DNA from 2 places in the Streptomyces sp. NPDC058955 genome. Region 2 is predicted to be linked to the other one. Evidence: riboswitches for the same ligand, from Rfam matches in the RefSeq annotation. Region 2 holds a riboswitch; the other holds the start of a gene.

Region 1 (7,376 bases), on a different contig from region 2:
TCGCCCGTGGCCGGGGCCGGTCCGGCGGCGACGCGGCGCAGAACGCGGGCGGGACCGTCCTGGACCTGGCCACGCTCGACCGGATCCGCGGCCTGGACGGGGCGGCGGGCCTGGTGGTCTGCGAGGCCGGTACGGAACTGGGCGCGCTGGCCCGGGCGTTGCTGCCGCTCGGCCTGTATCCGCGGACCGGCGCCGGCCCGTGGACGGTCGGCGGGGCGATCGCCTCGGGGTACGGAACCGGGGTCGTCGCGCTCGAACTCCTCGGCGCCGACGGGGAGTCCAGGACCGTCCGGCGCGGCGAGCCGCTCTTCGACGCGACCGTCGGCGGGCTCGGCCTCACCGGGGTGGTCCTGTCGGCGACGCTGGCGGTGCGGCCGGTCGAGACGGCGTACCTGCGCGAACGGACCGCCCGTTTCCGGGACGTCGACGCGCTGCTGGCCCACTGGACGGGCGCCGGCGCGCCCCGGGAGCCGTACGCGCGCGCCCGGGTCGAGCCGGCCGGGCGGGGCCGCGCCGTCCTCACGACCGCCGCGCCGGTCCCGTACGCCGCTCTGCCCCGGGGGCACCGGGCCCGCCGCGCCCCGCTGGCCCCGCCGTCCTTCCCGGTGTCGTCCTTCCTCGGGGTGCCGGCCCTCCCGGGGACGCGGTCGGGCGGGCTGCGGCCGCTGCCGGGGCTGGCACGCGCGCGCGTGGTCCCGGCGTACGGCTCCGGGGGCGCGTTCGTGCGGTACCGGTGCGCCGTGCCGGAGGGGCGCGAGGAGGCGCTGCGCGGGATCCTGGCGCTGCTGGCCGACCGGCGCTCCCCCGTCCGCGGCGCCCGGCACGCGCGCGTGGAGCGGGTGCACGCGGACGGGGCGGGCCCGCTGGCGTTCCCGGTGCACGGCTGGTGCCTGACCGTCGACGTGCCCGCCGGGGCGCGCGGGCTCGGGCGCTTCCTCGACGTCCTCGACGAGCGGGTGGCGGCGGCCGGCGGGCGGGTCTGCCTCGCCGAGGACGCCCGGCTGCGGCCCGCGCTGCTCCCCGTCATGTACCCGCGCCTCGCCGCCTTCCAGGAGCTGCGGGCCTCCCTCGACCCCGGGTCCGCGTTCCGCTCGGACCTCTCCCGCCGTCTCGGCCTCTGAACCGTTCAGGAGTGATGCGTCGTGAAGGACGCCTTCGGTGCCCCCCAGTCCCTGCTGCTGCTCGGCGGCACGTCCGCCATCGGGCTGGCCACCGCGCGCCGGCTGATCGCCCGCCGCACCCGTACGGTCTGGCTGGCCGGCCGCCCCTCCCCCGAGCTGGCGGCGGCCGCCGGGTCGCTGCGCGCGCTGGGCGCGGAGGTGCACGTCGTGCCCTTCGACGCCCTGGACACGGACGTCCACGCGGAGCGGCTCGGGCGGGTCTTCGCCGAGGGCGACGTCGACCTGGTGCTGCTGGCCTTCGGGGTCCTCGGCGACCAGGCGCGCGACGAGTCCGATCCGGCCGCGGCGGTGCGGGTCGCGCAGACCAACTACACGGGAGCCGTCTCGGCGGCGCTGGTGTGCGCGGGCGCGCTCCAGGCGCAGGGGCACGGTTCGCTGGTGGTGCTGTCGTCGGTGGCGGGCGAGCGGGGGCGCCGGGCCGACTTCATCTACGGCTCGTCGAAGGCGGGGCTCGACGTCTTCGCGCAGGGGCTGGGCGACGCGCTGCACGGGACGGGGGTGCACGTGATGGTGGTGCGGCCCGGTTTCGTGCGCTCGGAGCGGACGGCGGGGCGGCGGGAGGCCCCGCTGGCGACCACCCCGGAGGCGGTGGCGGGCGCGATCGAGCTGGGGCTGCGGCGCCGCTCGGAGACGGTGTGGGTGCCGGGGCCGCTGCGGCTGGTGGCGTCGGCACTGCGGCACGTGCCGCGGCCGCTGCACCGGCGGCTGCCGGTGTGACCGTACGGCCTCAGGAGGTCGAGCGGACCGGGCTGCCGCCCTGGGAGGGGACGGCCGGGACGGGGCGGCCGCCGCCGAACTCGTAGTCGTACAGCTTCCGCCACACGCCGTCCGCGCCCTGCTCGTAGAGGGCGAAGGAGGCGCAGGTCCAGGCGGCCTCGTAGCCGGCCAGTTCCTCGTAGGCCCGGTCCATGGCCTCCTCGGCGATGCCGTGGGCGACCGTGACGTGCGGGTGGTAGGGGAACTGGAGCTCGCGGACGAGCGGGCCGGCCTCCTCGCGGAGGCGGGCCTGCAGCCGGTCGCAGCCGGCCGTGCCCTCGGCGAGGGTGACGAAGACCACCGGGGAGAGCGGGCGGAAGGTGCCGGTGCCGCTCAGCCGGATCGCGAAGGGGAGACAGTCGGCGGCGACGTCGGCGAGGTGCGCCTCGATCTCCGGCAGCCGGTCCTGGTCGACCTCGGTGGGCGGGACGAGGGTGACGTGGGTGGGGATGGCGTGCGCGGCGGGATCCCCGAAGCCCGCGCGCCGCTCCTGGAGCAGGCTGCCGTGAGGCTCCGGGACCGCGATCGAAACGCCGAGCGTTACGGTCCCCACGTCGTTCTCCTCCGTCGTCCGGGTCGGGTCGGTGTGTGGTGGTGCAGCCGCCAGTGTGCGGCCTGCACCACCCTCATGGCCAGGGTCCTCGGACCTCGTGTGGTCCGGCTCTCCGGCTCAGTGCTTCGCGGGCAGGAAGCCGATCTTCTCGTACGTCTGCGCCAGCGTCTCGGCGGCGACCGCGCGGGCCTTCTCCGCGCCCTTGGCCAGGATCGAGTCCAGCGTCTCCGGGTCGTCCAGGTATTCCTGGGTGCGGGTCCGGAAGGGAGTGACGAAGTCCACCATGACCTCGGCGAGGTCGGTCTTGAGGGCGCCGTACATCTTGCCCTCGTAGCTCTTCTCCAGGTCCGCGATGCCGGTGTCCGTGAGGGTGGACATGATCACGAGGAGGTTGGAGACGCCGGGCTTGTTCTCCGGGTCGAAGCGGATCACCGTGTCGGTGTCGGTGACGGCGCTCTTGACCTTCTTGGCGGTGACCTTCGGGTCGTCCAGGAGGTTGATCAGGCCCTTCGGCGTGGACGCCGACTTGCTCATCTTGATCGTCGGGTCCTGGAGGTCGTAGATCTTCCCGGTCTCCTTGACGATGTACGGCGCCGGGACGGTGAAGGTGTCGCCGAAGCGGCCGTTGAAGCGCTCCGCGAGGTCGCGGGTCAGCTCGATGTGCTGGCGCTGGTCCTCGCCGACCGGCACGTGCGTGGCCTGGTAGAGGAGGATGTCCGCGACCTGGAGGATCGGGTAGGTGAAGAGGCCGACCGTGGCGCGGTCGGCGCCCTGCTTGGCGGACTTGTCCTTGAACTGGGTCATGCGGGACGCCTCGCCGAAGCCGGTGAGGCAGTTCATGACCCAGCCGAGCTGCGCGTGCTCGGGGACGTGGCTCTGGACGAAGAGGGTGCAGCGCTCCGGGTCGAGGCCGGCGGCGAGGAGCTGGGCGGCCGCGAAGCGGGTGTTGGCACGGAGCTCGGCCGGGTCCTGGGGGACCGTGATGGCGTGCAGGTCGACGACCATGTAGAAGGCGTCGTGGGTCTCCTGCAGCGCGACGTACTGCCGGATCGCACCGAGGTAGTTGCCGAGGTGGAACGAGCCCGCGGTGGGCTGGATTCCGGAGAGCGCGCGGGGACGTGCATCAGAGGCCATGCACATCATTCTCTCAGGTGCGGGAACCGATCCCGGACTTCCGGTGTACCAAGAGTGTGAGGACACGGGAGGGGGGCTCGGCCGTCGTCGACGAGAGCGCCGTGATCGCCCGGGTGCGCGCCGGAGAGCCGGAGGCGTACGCGGAGCTGGTCCGCGCGTACACGGCGGTGGCGCTGCGGGCGGCGGTGGCGTGCGGGGCGGGCGCGGAGGCCGAGGACGTGGTGCAGGCGGCGTTCTTCAAGGCGTACCGCTCGCTGGGGAGTTTCCGGGAGGGGGCGTCCTTCCGGCCGTGGCTGCTGAGCATCGTGGCCAATGAGACGAGGAACACACTGCGTTCGGCGGGCCGGCAGCGGGCGGTGGCGGGGCGGGAGGCGGAGCTGCTCGCGGGCGAGCCGCTGATACCGGAGTCGGCGGACCCGGCGGTGGCGGCGGTGGACGGCGAGCGGCGCCGGCGGCTGCTCGCGGCGCTGGACGGGCTGCCGGAGGAGCACCGGCGGGTGGTGGTGCACCGCTATCTGCTGGAGCTGGACGAGGCGGAGACCGCGGAGGCGCTGGGGTGGCCGCGGGGGACGGTGAAGTCGCGGCTGAGCCGGGCGCTGAAGAGGCTGGGGTCGGCGATGGGGACGGCGGAGGGAGGTGAGGGGCGTGCGTGAGGACGAGGGTGCCGGGGGGCTGCCGGAGGAGCTGCGGGAGCTCGGGCGGTCGCTGCGGGTGCCGGACGTGGACGGGGAGTCGATGGCCGAGCGGGTGCTGGCCCAGCTCCTCGCCGAGCGGGTGCCCGTGCCGGTGGCCGTGGCGGAGGCGGAGCGGGAGCGGTGGGGGTGGCTGCGGCGGCGGTGGCGGGCGCTGCTCGCGGCGCTGTCCGGGGTGCTGGTGGTGGCGGTGCTGACGCCGCCGGTGCGGGCGGCGGTGGTGGAGTGGCTGGGCGTGGGCGGGGTCGCGGTGGAGTACGTGCCGGGGGCGCCGCCGGTGGCTCCGGCGGAGGTGCCGGGGTGTCCGGATCCGGTGCCGGCGGCCGAGGCGGCCCGGCGGGCGGGGTTCGCGCCGCTGCTGCCGGAGGGCGTGGCCGGGGCGGTCACGGCGGTGACCGGGCGGGCGCCGAGGGCGGTGCTCGGCGTCTGCTGGCGGACGGCGGAGGGGGCGGTGGTGCGGCTGGACGAGTTCCCGGGCGCACTGGACCCCGGCTTCGTGAAGGCGATACGGGTGCAGCCGGAGCCGGTGGTGCTCGCGGACGGGACGGCGGCGTACTGGTTCGCCGAGCCGCACCGGCTGACCTTCCCGCTCGCCTCGGCCGACGGCCGGTGGAGCCATGAGGTGAGGGCGGCGGGGCCGACGCTGGTGTGGGTGCGGCCGTCGTCCGGTCTGACCCTCCGGCTAGAGGGCGTACGGGACCGGACGGAGGCGCTGCGGGTCGCGGCCTCCGTCCGGTAGGCGGTGCCCGGGTGCGGTCCGGGGCCGGTCCTAGGCGGGGAGGCCGGGGGCCGGGTGGGCGGCCATGAGGTCGGCGACCTCGGTGCGGATCTTGGCGAGGGTGGACTCGTCCTCGGTGGCGGCCGCGGTGACGGCGCGGTCGATCCAGTCGGCGACCTGGTCCATGTGGGCCGGGGTGAGGCCGCGGGAGGTGAGGGAGGGGGTGCCGATGCGGAGGCCGGAGGGGTCGAAGGGCTTCCGCGGGTCGTAGGGGACGGTGTTGTAGTTGGTGACGATGCCGGCCCGGTCGAGGGCCTTGGCGGCGATCTTGCCGGGGACCTGCTTGGGGGTGAGGTCCATCAGGATCAGGTGGTTGTCGGTGCCGCCGGAGACCAGGTCGAAGCCGCGGGCGAGGAGGGCTTCGGCGAGGGCCTTGGCGTTGGCGACGACGGCGTGGGCGTAGTCGCGGAAGGAGGGCTGGGACGCCTCGCGCAGCGCGACGGCGATGGCGGCGGTGGTCTGGTTGTGCGGGCCGCCCTGGAGGCCGGGGAAGACGGCCTTGTCGAGGGCCTTGGCGTGCTCCTCGGTGGACATCAGCATGGCGCCGCGCGGGCCGCGGAGGGTCTTGTGGGTGGTCGTGGAGATCACGTCGACGTGGCCGACCGGGGAGGGGTGGGCGCCGCCGGCGATCAGGCCGGCGATGTGCGCGATGTCGGCGACGAGGACGGCGCCGGCCTCGCGGGCGATCTCGCCGAAGGCGGCGAAGTCGATGGTGCGGGGCAGGGCGGTGCCGCCGCAGAAGAGGATCTTGGGCCGTTCGGCGAGGGCGAGGTCGCGGACCTGGTCGTAGTCGATGAGACCCCCCTCAGATGTTGCAGCCTGGCGGACGCCGTACTGGACGCCGCGGAACCAGGAGCCGGTGGCGGAGACGCCCCAGCCGTGGGTGAGGTGGCCGCCCATGGGCAGGGCCATGCCCATCACGGTGTCGCCGGGCTTCGCGAAGGCGAGGTAGACGGCGAGGTTGGCCGGGGAGCCGGAGTAGGGCTGGACGTTGGCGTGGTCGACGCCGAACAGGGCCTTGGCGCGCTCGACGGCGAGGGTCTCGACCTGGTCGATGACCTGCTGGCCCTCGTAGTAGCGGCGGCCGGGGTAGCCCTCGCTGTACTTGTTCTGGAGGACGGTGCCGGAGGCTTCGAGGACGGCGGCGGAGACGTAGTTCTCGCTCGGGATGAGGCGGAGGGTGTCGGCCTGGAGCCGTTCCTCGGCGCCGACGAGAGCGGCGAGCTCGGGGTCGGCCGCGGTGAGCGCGGGGTGGCCGGCGGTCTGCTGGGGCGTGGTCACGTGTTCCTCCGGGAGTACGTCGGGACGTCCCGGGCGAGGTGTTCGCACGGGACGCGGGGCGGTTCCCGTGATGCCCAGGCGAGCGGCACCTCGTGTGGTGGAGCGCGCGCGGCTCCCCCGGGGTCGGTTCCCCGTACGCCAGTCGCCGCGCGTGTTCACAGACTAGCGGGCGCGCCGTCGTCGGAGGTTTCTTCGTCCGGGATGCGAGCGACGATAAGAAAGGGGGCACACCCAGCCCCGGCCGCAGGACGATCGGAGATCCCGTGTCGAGAACGCAAGACGAGATCGCTGCCTCGGACGCGCACAGCGCCCACAACTACCACCCCCTGCCCGTCGTCGTCGCCTCCGCGGAGGGGGCCTGGATGACGGACGTCGAGGGGCGTCGTTTCCTGGACATGCTCGCCGGCTATTCGGCGCTGAACTTCGGGCACGGCAACCGCCGGCTGATCGAGGCGGCGAAGGCCCAGCTGGACCGGGTGACGCTCACCTCGCGGGCGTTCCACCACGACCGCTTCGCCGAGTTCTGCACGCGGCTGGCGGAGCTGTGCGGCAAGGAGCGGGTGCTGCCGATGAACACCGGGGCGGAGGCGGTCGAGACGGCCGTGAAGACGGCCCGGAAGTGGGGTTACGAGGTGAAGGGCGTGCCGGACGGGCACGCGAAGATCGTGGTGGCGGCGAACAACTTCCACGGGCGGACGACGACGATCGTGTCGTTCTCGACCGACCACGACGCCCGGGACCACTTCGGCCCGTACACGCCGGGCTTCGAGATCGTGCCGTACGGCGATCTGACGGCCCTGGAGGCGGCCGTCACCGAGAACACGGTGGCGGTGCTGCTGGAGCCGATCCAGGGCGAGGCGGGCGTGCTGGTCCCGCCGGCCGGCTATCTGCGCGGGGTGCGGGAGCTGACGGCCCGGCGGAACGTGCTCTTCATGGCCGACGAGATCCAGTCGGGTCTCGGCCGGACCGGCCGGACCTTCGCCTGCGAGCACGAGGACGTC
Region 2 (7,779 bases):
AACTCGCGGCAGGCGTCCTCGACGTCGCCGGAGCGGATCGAACCGCCCGGCTCGGCGATGCTCGTCACCCCGTGCCGGCGGGCGTGGTCGACGTTGTCCCGGAACGGCAGCGATCCGTCCGACACGAAGGACACCCCGGTGAGCTTCGCGAGCCAGGCCGCCCGCTCGGCCGCGTCCAGCGTGCCGGGCTCCGCCTCGACCGCCTCGCGGAAGCGGGCGCGCTCGTCGTCGGTCAGGTCGCCCTCGACGAAACGGACCTGCCAGTTCACCCGGTCCTGGCGGCGGACGCCCGGACGGAACTCCAGCGCCTGCGCCAGCGGGTGGCGGCGCAGCCACCAGGTGTCCACCTTGCCTCCGGCGAGCCGGGTGCAGTCCACCCGGGACTGCTGGCCCGCCCCGATCCCCAGTGTCTGCCCCTCCCGCACGTAGCAGACCGAGTTGGACTGGGTGTAGCGCAGCACGGCCAGGCCGAGCAGCAGGTCGGAGCGCGTCTCCTCGGAGAGGGAGCCCACGTGCACGTCGGCGAGGACCGACGCGGAGAGCCCGACCCGGTCGCGCTCCTGGACGAGGCGCAGACCGAAGACGTCCCGGGACTCCTCCTCCGGCGGCTCGAACGCCGGGTCGGCCTCCATCACCAGGAAGGCGCCGTTCTTCTTCCTCGCCAGGATCTCCAGCACCCCGGGGGCGTAGCCGGGGGCCACGATCCCGTCCGAGACCACCTTGGTGAGGAGCTGCGCCAGCTCCACGTCCACCTCGTGCGAGACCGCCACGAAGTCGCCGTACGAGGACTTCGGGTCGGCGTCCCGGGCCCGCAGATAGGCGCTGGTCAGCTCGCCCACGGAGGCCGCGTCCACGCCGTACAGGCGGGCGGTCGCCTCGTCGACCCGACCCGCCAGGGCCGCACCGGCGGGGGAGACGTGCTTGAACGACGCGGCGGCCGGCCGGCCCAGGGTCCGCGCCGCCTCCCGCACCAACTGCCAGGAGTTCAGCGCGTCCAGGAGGTTGATGTACGAGGGGCGGCCCTGGAGCAGCCGGAGCGGCACCCGCTCCGGGTCCACCGGCACGGCCCTGGCCGCCGCCTGCTGGGGGTTGATTCCGTAACGCATGTCCACGCCGGGTCTCCTCGGGGTGCTGGGGAGGCTGGAGGGAGGACGCCCAGGCGGTCGACGTCGGATCCGGGGAGGGGCCGCTTCCTTGTGGTGCTCCACTCTCGCCAGTCACGACCGGGGCGATCGTAGCCGCGGCCGCCGAGGACCGACAACGCCCGTTCGAACAACCTCCGTTCACCTCTGGTCCGGACGACCTCCGCACTCCTCCCGAGGGCGTTCACCCCTCCTCCCGGGCCAGCCGCGCCCGGTCCACCTTGCCGTGGGCGGTCAGGGGCAGGTCCGGGACGATCCGGACCAGCGGCGGCACCTTGTACTGCTCCAGCCGCTCCCCGAGCCCCGCGAGGAACTCCGGCAGCCCGAGCCCGGTCACCAGGAAGAGCCGGGCGGGTCGGTCCCCCGACGGCGGGACCACGGCGGCCTGGGCGACGCCCGGGACGGCCAGCGCGGCCCGCTCGACCTCGATGCCGCCGACCCGGAAGCCGTTCTGCTTGTACAGGTCGTCCCGGCGGCCCGTCACATAGAGGTAGCCGTCCGCGTCGAGCCGCCCGTAGTCGCCGGTCCACAACTCGGCGGTGCCGTCGGGCCGCACCGGGAAGCGGGCGGCGCTCGTCTCCGGGGCTCCCCAGTAGCCGGCCATCAGGTGCGGCCCGCGCACCACGATCTGCCCCTCCGTCCCCGGCGGCACCTCCCGCCCCTCGTCGTCCACGACCGCACAGCCGGTCCCCGCCAGCGGGCGGCCCACCGAGCCCGGTCGGTCCACCCGCTCCCCGGGCGTCAGGATCGACACGCGCTTGCACTCGGTGAGCCCGTACATCAGGGCGACCCCCGCGCCGGGCAGCGCCCCGAGCAGCGCGTCGACGAGCGGCTCGGGGAAGGCGGCGCCGGTGCTGGTCACCAGCCGCACCCGCTCCGGCCCCCCGCCGGCCCGCTCGGCGAGCCGCACCAGGACCGAGGCCATCGCCGGCATCAGCGGCAGCACCGTGGTGCCGCTCCCGGACACGGCGCGCAGCAGGCGCGGCCCGGTCTCGGCGGGCGACGGCAGCACCAGCGAGGCCCCCGCCAGGGTGGCGAGGAAGAGCTGGTAGAGCCCGTAGTCGAAGGAGAACGGCAGCGGGCAGAAGACGGTGTCGTCGGCGCGATAGCCGAGCCGGTCGGCGATGGCGCGGACCGCGAACAGCATCGCCGCGTGCGGTGACACCACGGCCTTGGGCGCGCCGGTGCTCCCCGAGGTGTAGACGAGCGCGGCCGGCCGGTCCGGGTCGTACGGGGGCTCCGGGAGGCCGAGGCCGCCCGGCCCGGGCACGGGTACGGCGAGCGGGACGGCCGGCACCCCGGAGCCCCGGTGCAGTTCGGCGTGGTCCGGGGCCACGAGGGCGAGGACCGGGGCGCAGTCCCGTACGACGTGGTCCAGTTGTGGCCGCCGGATCCCCGGGTGCAGCGGCACGAGGACCGCGCCGGCCCGCGAGCAGCCGTAGACCGCCGCGGCGAGCGCGAGGGAGTTGGGCCCGTGCAGCAGGACCCGGTCGCCGGGGCGCACTCCGTGCCGGACCAGCAGGGCGGCCACCGCCCCGGCCGCCCGGTGCAGTTCCCGGTAGTCGTGCCGCCCGTCGGGGGCGGTCACGGCCGGCGCCGACGGAGTGGCGGCGGCCCGGTGGGAGAGCAGGTCGTGCAGGTGGACCGCGCCGGTGGCCTCGGGGTGCTTCACGCCGGTGCCTCCTCGCGGGTGCGCAGCGAGGCGCCGCAGGGCGTCCCGCCGTGGGTCACCGGCCGCAGGGGCGCCCCGCCGAGCCGGTGGAAGAGTCCCACCGGGGACAGCGTCGGTGACCACAGCTCCGCCCCCGGCACGCCCCAGGACGCGAGCGCCTTCGGCAGCAGCGGGTCCACCGGGAGCCAGACGCCGTCCACCCGGCACTCGGCCCAGGTGTGGGTGGAGGAGAAGGGGACGGCGACGAGGAGGCCGCCGGACAGCCGCGCCTCGATGCCCCGCGCGCGGGCCGCGTCGACCAGGGCCCGGCTGATCAGGACGCAGTCGGCCATGCCGGTGCGGCGCAGGAGGTCCGGCTCGGCGGCCGCGTCGCCGGGCAGCAGGTAGTAGTCGACGTCCCGGAACTCTTCGCACAACTTCCTGAGGACCGACGGAAGTTCACGAGGTCGCTCGGCGCCGCCGAGGGTCAGGGAGACCAGCACCCGCTGGGGCCCGGGCCCGGTCTCGAAGACCCCGCCGGCTCCCCCGTCGCCGAGGTCGGCCTCGTAGCGGCACACGCCGTCGTGACCGGGATCCGGGCAGCCGACGGTGACGTCGACGCGGTGGACGGGCGGGTCGCCGGGCGCCGTGAGCCGGCGCAGGGTGCGCAGCCAGAAGGCCATCACGGCGCGCCGGGCCGAGGGGAGTCGGAGGTGGAGCGAGACGGAGGCGACGTCGTTCTCGTCGAAGAGCGGACCGTCGGGCGTCTCCCGCCGGGGGAGCCCGAGGGCGGTCAGCTCGTCGACGAGCGGGGCGCCCATCCCGTACTCCTTCTCCAGCGCGGGGAGCGGCAGCCGGAAGTGCCGGCGGGACGCGGGGATGCGGAGCAGCGGGGCGAGGACCCGCGCCGGGGTGGGGAACTCCGAAGGGGGCTCGGAGGGGGGCTCGGCCGGGGTGGTCACGGGGGACCTCCTGGGTTCTGTCGGCGGTCGCGCCGACCGGCGGTACCGGATGTCCGGCCCGCGCCCGACGGGCTGCGGCCGGTCGGCGCCGGAACCGTAGGCAGCTGCCCGCCGACGCGGCAACCAGCGTTCGAACAAAGGGAGTCGGGGCCCCGGCGGGCGGCTGGAACGGACTCGCCAGACCGGCTTGATTGGTATAGACATGTGTTCCGGCCAAGTCGTCGCCGTCGCCGTCGCCGTCGCCGTCGCCGCCTTCGGCCCGGCCGCGTCCGGAGCCCTCCGGTGACCGGTGACCCCACCACGCGCGCGATCCGCGCCGGGTGCCCCCGGACCCCGGCGAGCGACCCCGCCCGATGCCCGCACCCCTGCGCGCCCCCTCCCGTACCCCCTTCCGCTCCTTTCCGCGCCGTCCGGCGCGGATCCGGCAGACCCGCGAGAAAGGCCCCGCCGTGCCCGACGCGACCGCCCCGCCCCGGCGTTCGTTCCTTGCCCGCCGCCTCGGCCAGTGGCTGCCCGTCCTCGGGCTGATGCCGGCGGCAGGCCGCACGACGGTCGCCGCGGTGGCCCTCCTCAACCTGCTCCTCGGCCTGCTGCCGCTGGGCTTCGCCATCGGCATGGCCGCGACCCTCTCCCGCGTGTCCGGCCTGCTCGGCCCGGACGGCGGCAGCTGGACGGAGCTGCTCGGCCCCTTCGGCCTCGGCGCCGCCGCCCTCGCCCTCCAGCAGGTCCTCGCCCCCTTCCAGAAGTGGGCCGGACTCCTCGTCGCCCGGCGGATCGACCTCCACTGCGCCGGGCGGATGATGGCGGCGTCGGCCGACGGGGTCGCGCTGCCGGTCCTGGAGGAGCCGGACGCCCTCGCCCTGCTCGGCGACGCCCGCGAGGCGTTCCAGAGTTCCAGGCTGACCCCCGGCGACGCCGTCGCCGGCACCCTGGCGCTGATCGCGCGGTACGGACAGCTCGCCGGCGCGGTGGTCGTCCTGGCCTTCGCCGTCGGGACCTGGCCGGCCCTGGTCGCCGGGGGCACCGCGCTCGTCATCCGCTTCGGTCAGCGCGGTTCGCTCGGGCGGTTCGCCGGGATGTGGCGCGGTCTCGGCGCGCGCCGCAGGGAGCTGGCGTACCTGCGGAACCTCGGCTCCGGGCCGGCGGCCGCCAAGGAGCTGCGGATCCTCTCCGCCTTCGACTGGCTGGCCCGGCGCCACGACACCGAGAGCGACCGCTTCCTGGCCGTCCTCTGGAAGGAGCGGCGGCGCCTGCTCTTCGCCCCGTTCCTCTGGTTCACCGCCGCAGGGCTCGCGGGCGCGACCGTGCTCCTGCTGACCCTGACCGACCGGGCCCTCGACGGCGGGATCGGCCTCTTCGGCCTCGCCCTGGCCATCCAGACGATCCTGATCCCGATGCGCTTCGGGGTGTACTTCCCCGAGAGCGACGCCCAGACCCAGTTCGGCCTCCAGGCGTTCCACGCCCTGCGCGATTTCGAACGCCACACCGGCCGGACCGCCGCTCCGGCGTCTGAGTCCCCGCCCCGCGAGCCGGTTCCGGCCGCCGCGCCCGTCGACGCGGTCCGCTTCGAGGGCGTCGGCTTCCGCTACCCGCACGGGTCCCGCACCGTCCTCGACGGCCTGGACCTGGACCTGCCGGCCGGCCGTTCCACCGCCGTCGTCGGCGTCAACGGCGCCGGCAAGACCACCCTCATCAAACTCCTCACCGGCCTGTACGCGCCCACCGCCGGCCGGATCACGGTCGACGGCCGGGACCTGCGCACCCTCGACACCGAGGAGTGGCGGGCCCGCCTCGCGGTGATCCTCCAGGACTACATCCGGTACGAGTCCACCGCCCGGTACAACATCCTCATGGGGGCGCCGGGCCGGGCCGCCGAACTCCCCGCCTCCGCGCTGGAGGCGGCGCTGGACCGGGCGGGGGCCCGGGAACTGGTCGAGGGCCTGCCGGACGGCCTCGACACCGTCCTCTCGCAGCGCTACCGGGGCGGCCAGGACCTCTCCGGCGGCCAGTGGCAACGCATCGCCCTGGCCCGGGCCTTCTACGCGGTCGAGGCGGGCGCGCGGGTGCTCGTCCTGGACGAGCCCACCGCCCAGCTCGACGTCCGCGCCGAGGCCGAGCTGTTCGACCGGTTCCTGACCCTCACCCAGGGGCTCACCAGCGTCGTCATCTCCCACCGCTTCTCCACCGTGCGCCGGGCGGACCACATCGTCGTCCTGGACGGCGGCCGGGTCGCCGAGCGGGGGACCCACGAGGAACTGCTCGCCCTGGACGGCGCCTACGCCCGGCTCTTCCGTCTCCAGGCGGCCCGCTTCGACGACACCGCCGCGGAGCCCCGCGACGCGACGGCTGCCACCCCTTCCGATCCCGACGCCGACGGCACCGCGCGGCCGACCCTGGAGCCCTCCCGATGAGCCTCGTCCTGCACGCCGTCCGATGGCTGGGCGGGCTCGCCCTCCGCGACGGCGGCCGCCGACTCGCCGTCGCCGTGCTCCTGTTGCTGCTGGGCCACCTCGCCACCCCCGGCACCGCCCTCGCCCTGCGCGGCCTGACGGACGAGGCACTGGCCGGCCACGGCGGGGCGGCGGTCGCGGCCGCCCTGGCCACCGCCGGACTCCTCCTCGCCGAGCTGATGCTCGGTCACTTCGCCCACCTGTCCTACTTCGAGGTCGGCGAGCAGATGGAGAGCCGGCTCCACCGGGAACTCGCCCAGGTGTCGAACGGCGTGCCGGGCCTCGCCCACGCCGACCGGCCGGAGTTCGCCGACACGGTGACCCTGGTCCGCGACGAACTCGCCGGGACCCGGGCCGCGCTGGAGGCCCTGCTCCACTTCCTGGGCCTCGCCGTGCAGGCGGTGGTCACCACGGTGCTGCTCGGCTCCATCGACCCGTACCTCCTGCTGCTCCCGCTCGCCGCCGTCGTCCCCGTGTGGCTGGGACGGCGCGCCCAGGCGCTCACGGACGCCGCGCGGGAGGCGACGGCGGAACGTCTCCGGTACGGCCACCACCTCCTGGGCCTGGCCACCACCGCCCGGTCGGTGACCGAACTGCGGCTGCTCGGCGGTGGACCGGAGGTCGTCCGCGAGCACGCCGCCTCCTGGCGGGAGACCTCCCGGGTGCTGACCCGGGCCGAGGCGAAGGCCGCCGCCCTGCGCGCCCTCGGCCAGCTCTGCTTCGCCGCCGCCTACGGCGGCGCCGTCCTGCTGGTCGTCGCCCGGGCCGCCGACGGCACGGCCGGCCTGGGCGACGTGGTGCTGGTCATCGCCCTCGCCGTCCAGGTCGCGACGCAGGTCTCCGGCGCCGTGGCCCAGTCCGGTCTCCTCCAGGGCGCGGGCCGCACCGCCCACCGGCTGGAACAGCTCCACGCCTGGTCCCGTGCGGACGAGGACCCGCCGGCGAACGCCCCGCGCGCCACCGCCCCCGCCGCCACGCCCACCGTTCCCGCCCCCCGCCGGCTGGACCACGGCATCCGGCTGGAGGGCGTCGGGTTCCGCTACCCCGGTGCCGACCGGCCCGCGCTCAGCGGCGTGGACCTGCTGATCCCGGCCGGCGCGACCCTCGCGCTCGTCGGCGAGAACGGCGCGGGCAAGAGCACCCTGGTCAAGCTGCTCTGCGGCCTCTACCGGCCCACCGAGGGGCGGATCCTCGTCGACGGCACCGACCTCCGCCGGCTGGCCCCGGGGGAGTGGAACGCCCGGGTCGCGCCGCTCTTCCAGGACTTCGCCCGGGTGGAGCTGCTGCTCCGCGAGAGCGTCGGGATCGGTGCCGTCGACGCGCTCGGCGAGGAGGCTCCCGTGCGGGCCGCCCTGGCCGCCGCGGGGGCCGACGCCGTCCTCGACTCCGTGCCCGGCGGGCTCGACGGACTCCTCGGGCGCGGTTACGGCGACGGCGCCGAACTCTCCGGCGGTCAGTGGCAGTCGCTCGGCCTGGCGCGCTGCCTGATCCGCCGTGACCCGCTCCTGATGGTCCTCGACGAGCCCGCCGCGGCACTCGACGCGGGAGCCGAGTACCGGCTCTTCCGCGGCTTC

The links. Region 2 has a riboswitch for ZMP and ZTP ahead of ACFW1I_RS17295 (phosphoribosylaminoimidazolecarboxamide formyltransferase). Riboswitches for the same ligand answer to the same signal wherever they lie in the genome.
Region 1: another riboswitch for ZMP and ZTP. It lies ahead of glyA (serine hydroxymethyltransferase); the one in region 2 lies ahead of ACFW1I_RS17295 (phosphoribosylaminoimidazolecarboxamide formyltransferase).

The regions. Positions count from the first base shown of each region.
Region 1 covers NZ_JBHYKM010000020.1:824-8,199, reverse strand. Annotated here, with positions in the region: gene ACFW1I_RS11035 (FAD-binding oxidoreductase) at 1-1,121, shown strand, start outside; gene ACFW1I_RS11030 (decaprenylphospho-beta-D-erythro-pentofuranosid-2-ulose 2-reductase) at 1,143-1,898, shown strand; gene ACFW1I_RS11025 (2'-5' RNA ligase family protein) at 1,909-2,490, opposite strand; gene trpS (tryptophan--tRNA ligase) at 2,608-3,624, opposite strand; gene ACFW1I_RS11015 (RNA polymerase sigma factor) at 3,681-4,277, shown strand; gene ACFW1I_RS11010 (hypothetical protein) at 4,270-5,055, shown strand; gene glyA (serine hydroxymethyltransferase) at 5,086-6,375, opposite strand; ZMP/ZTP riboswitch at 6,441-6,531, opposite strand; gene rocD (ornithine--oxo-acid transaminase) at 6,639-7,376, shown strand, end outside.
Region 2 covers NZ_JBHYKM010000039.1:98-7,876, forward strand. Annotated here, with positions in the region: gene ACFW1I_RS17295 (phosphoribosylaminoimidazolecarboxamide formyltransferase) at 1-1,106, opposite strand, end outside; ZMP/ZTP riboswitch at 1,147-1,231, opposite strand; gene ACFW1I_RS17300 (class I adenylate-forming enzyme family protein) at 1,327-2,814, opposite strand; gene ACFW1I_RS17305 (transglutaminase domain-containing protein) at 2,811-3,755, opposite strand; gene ACFW1I_RS17310 (ABC transporter ATP-binding protein) at 4,205-6,166, shown strand; gene ACFW1I_RS17315 (ATP-binding cassette domain-containing protein) at 6,163-7,779, shown strand, end outside.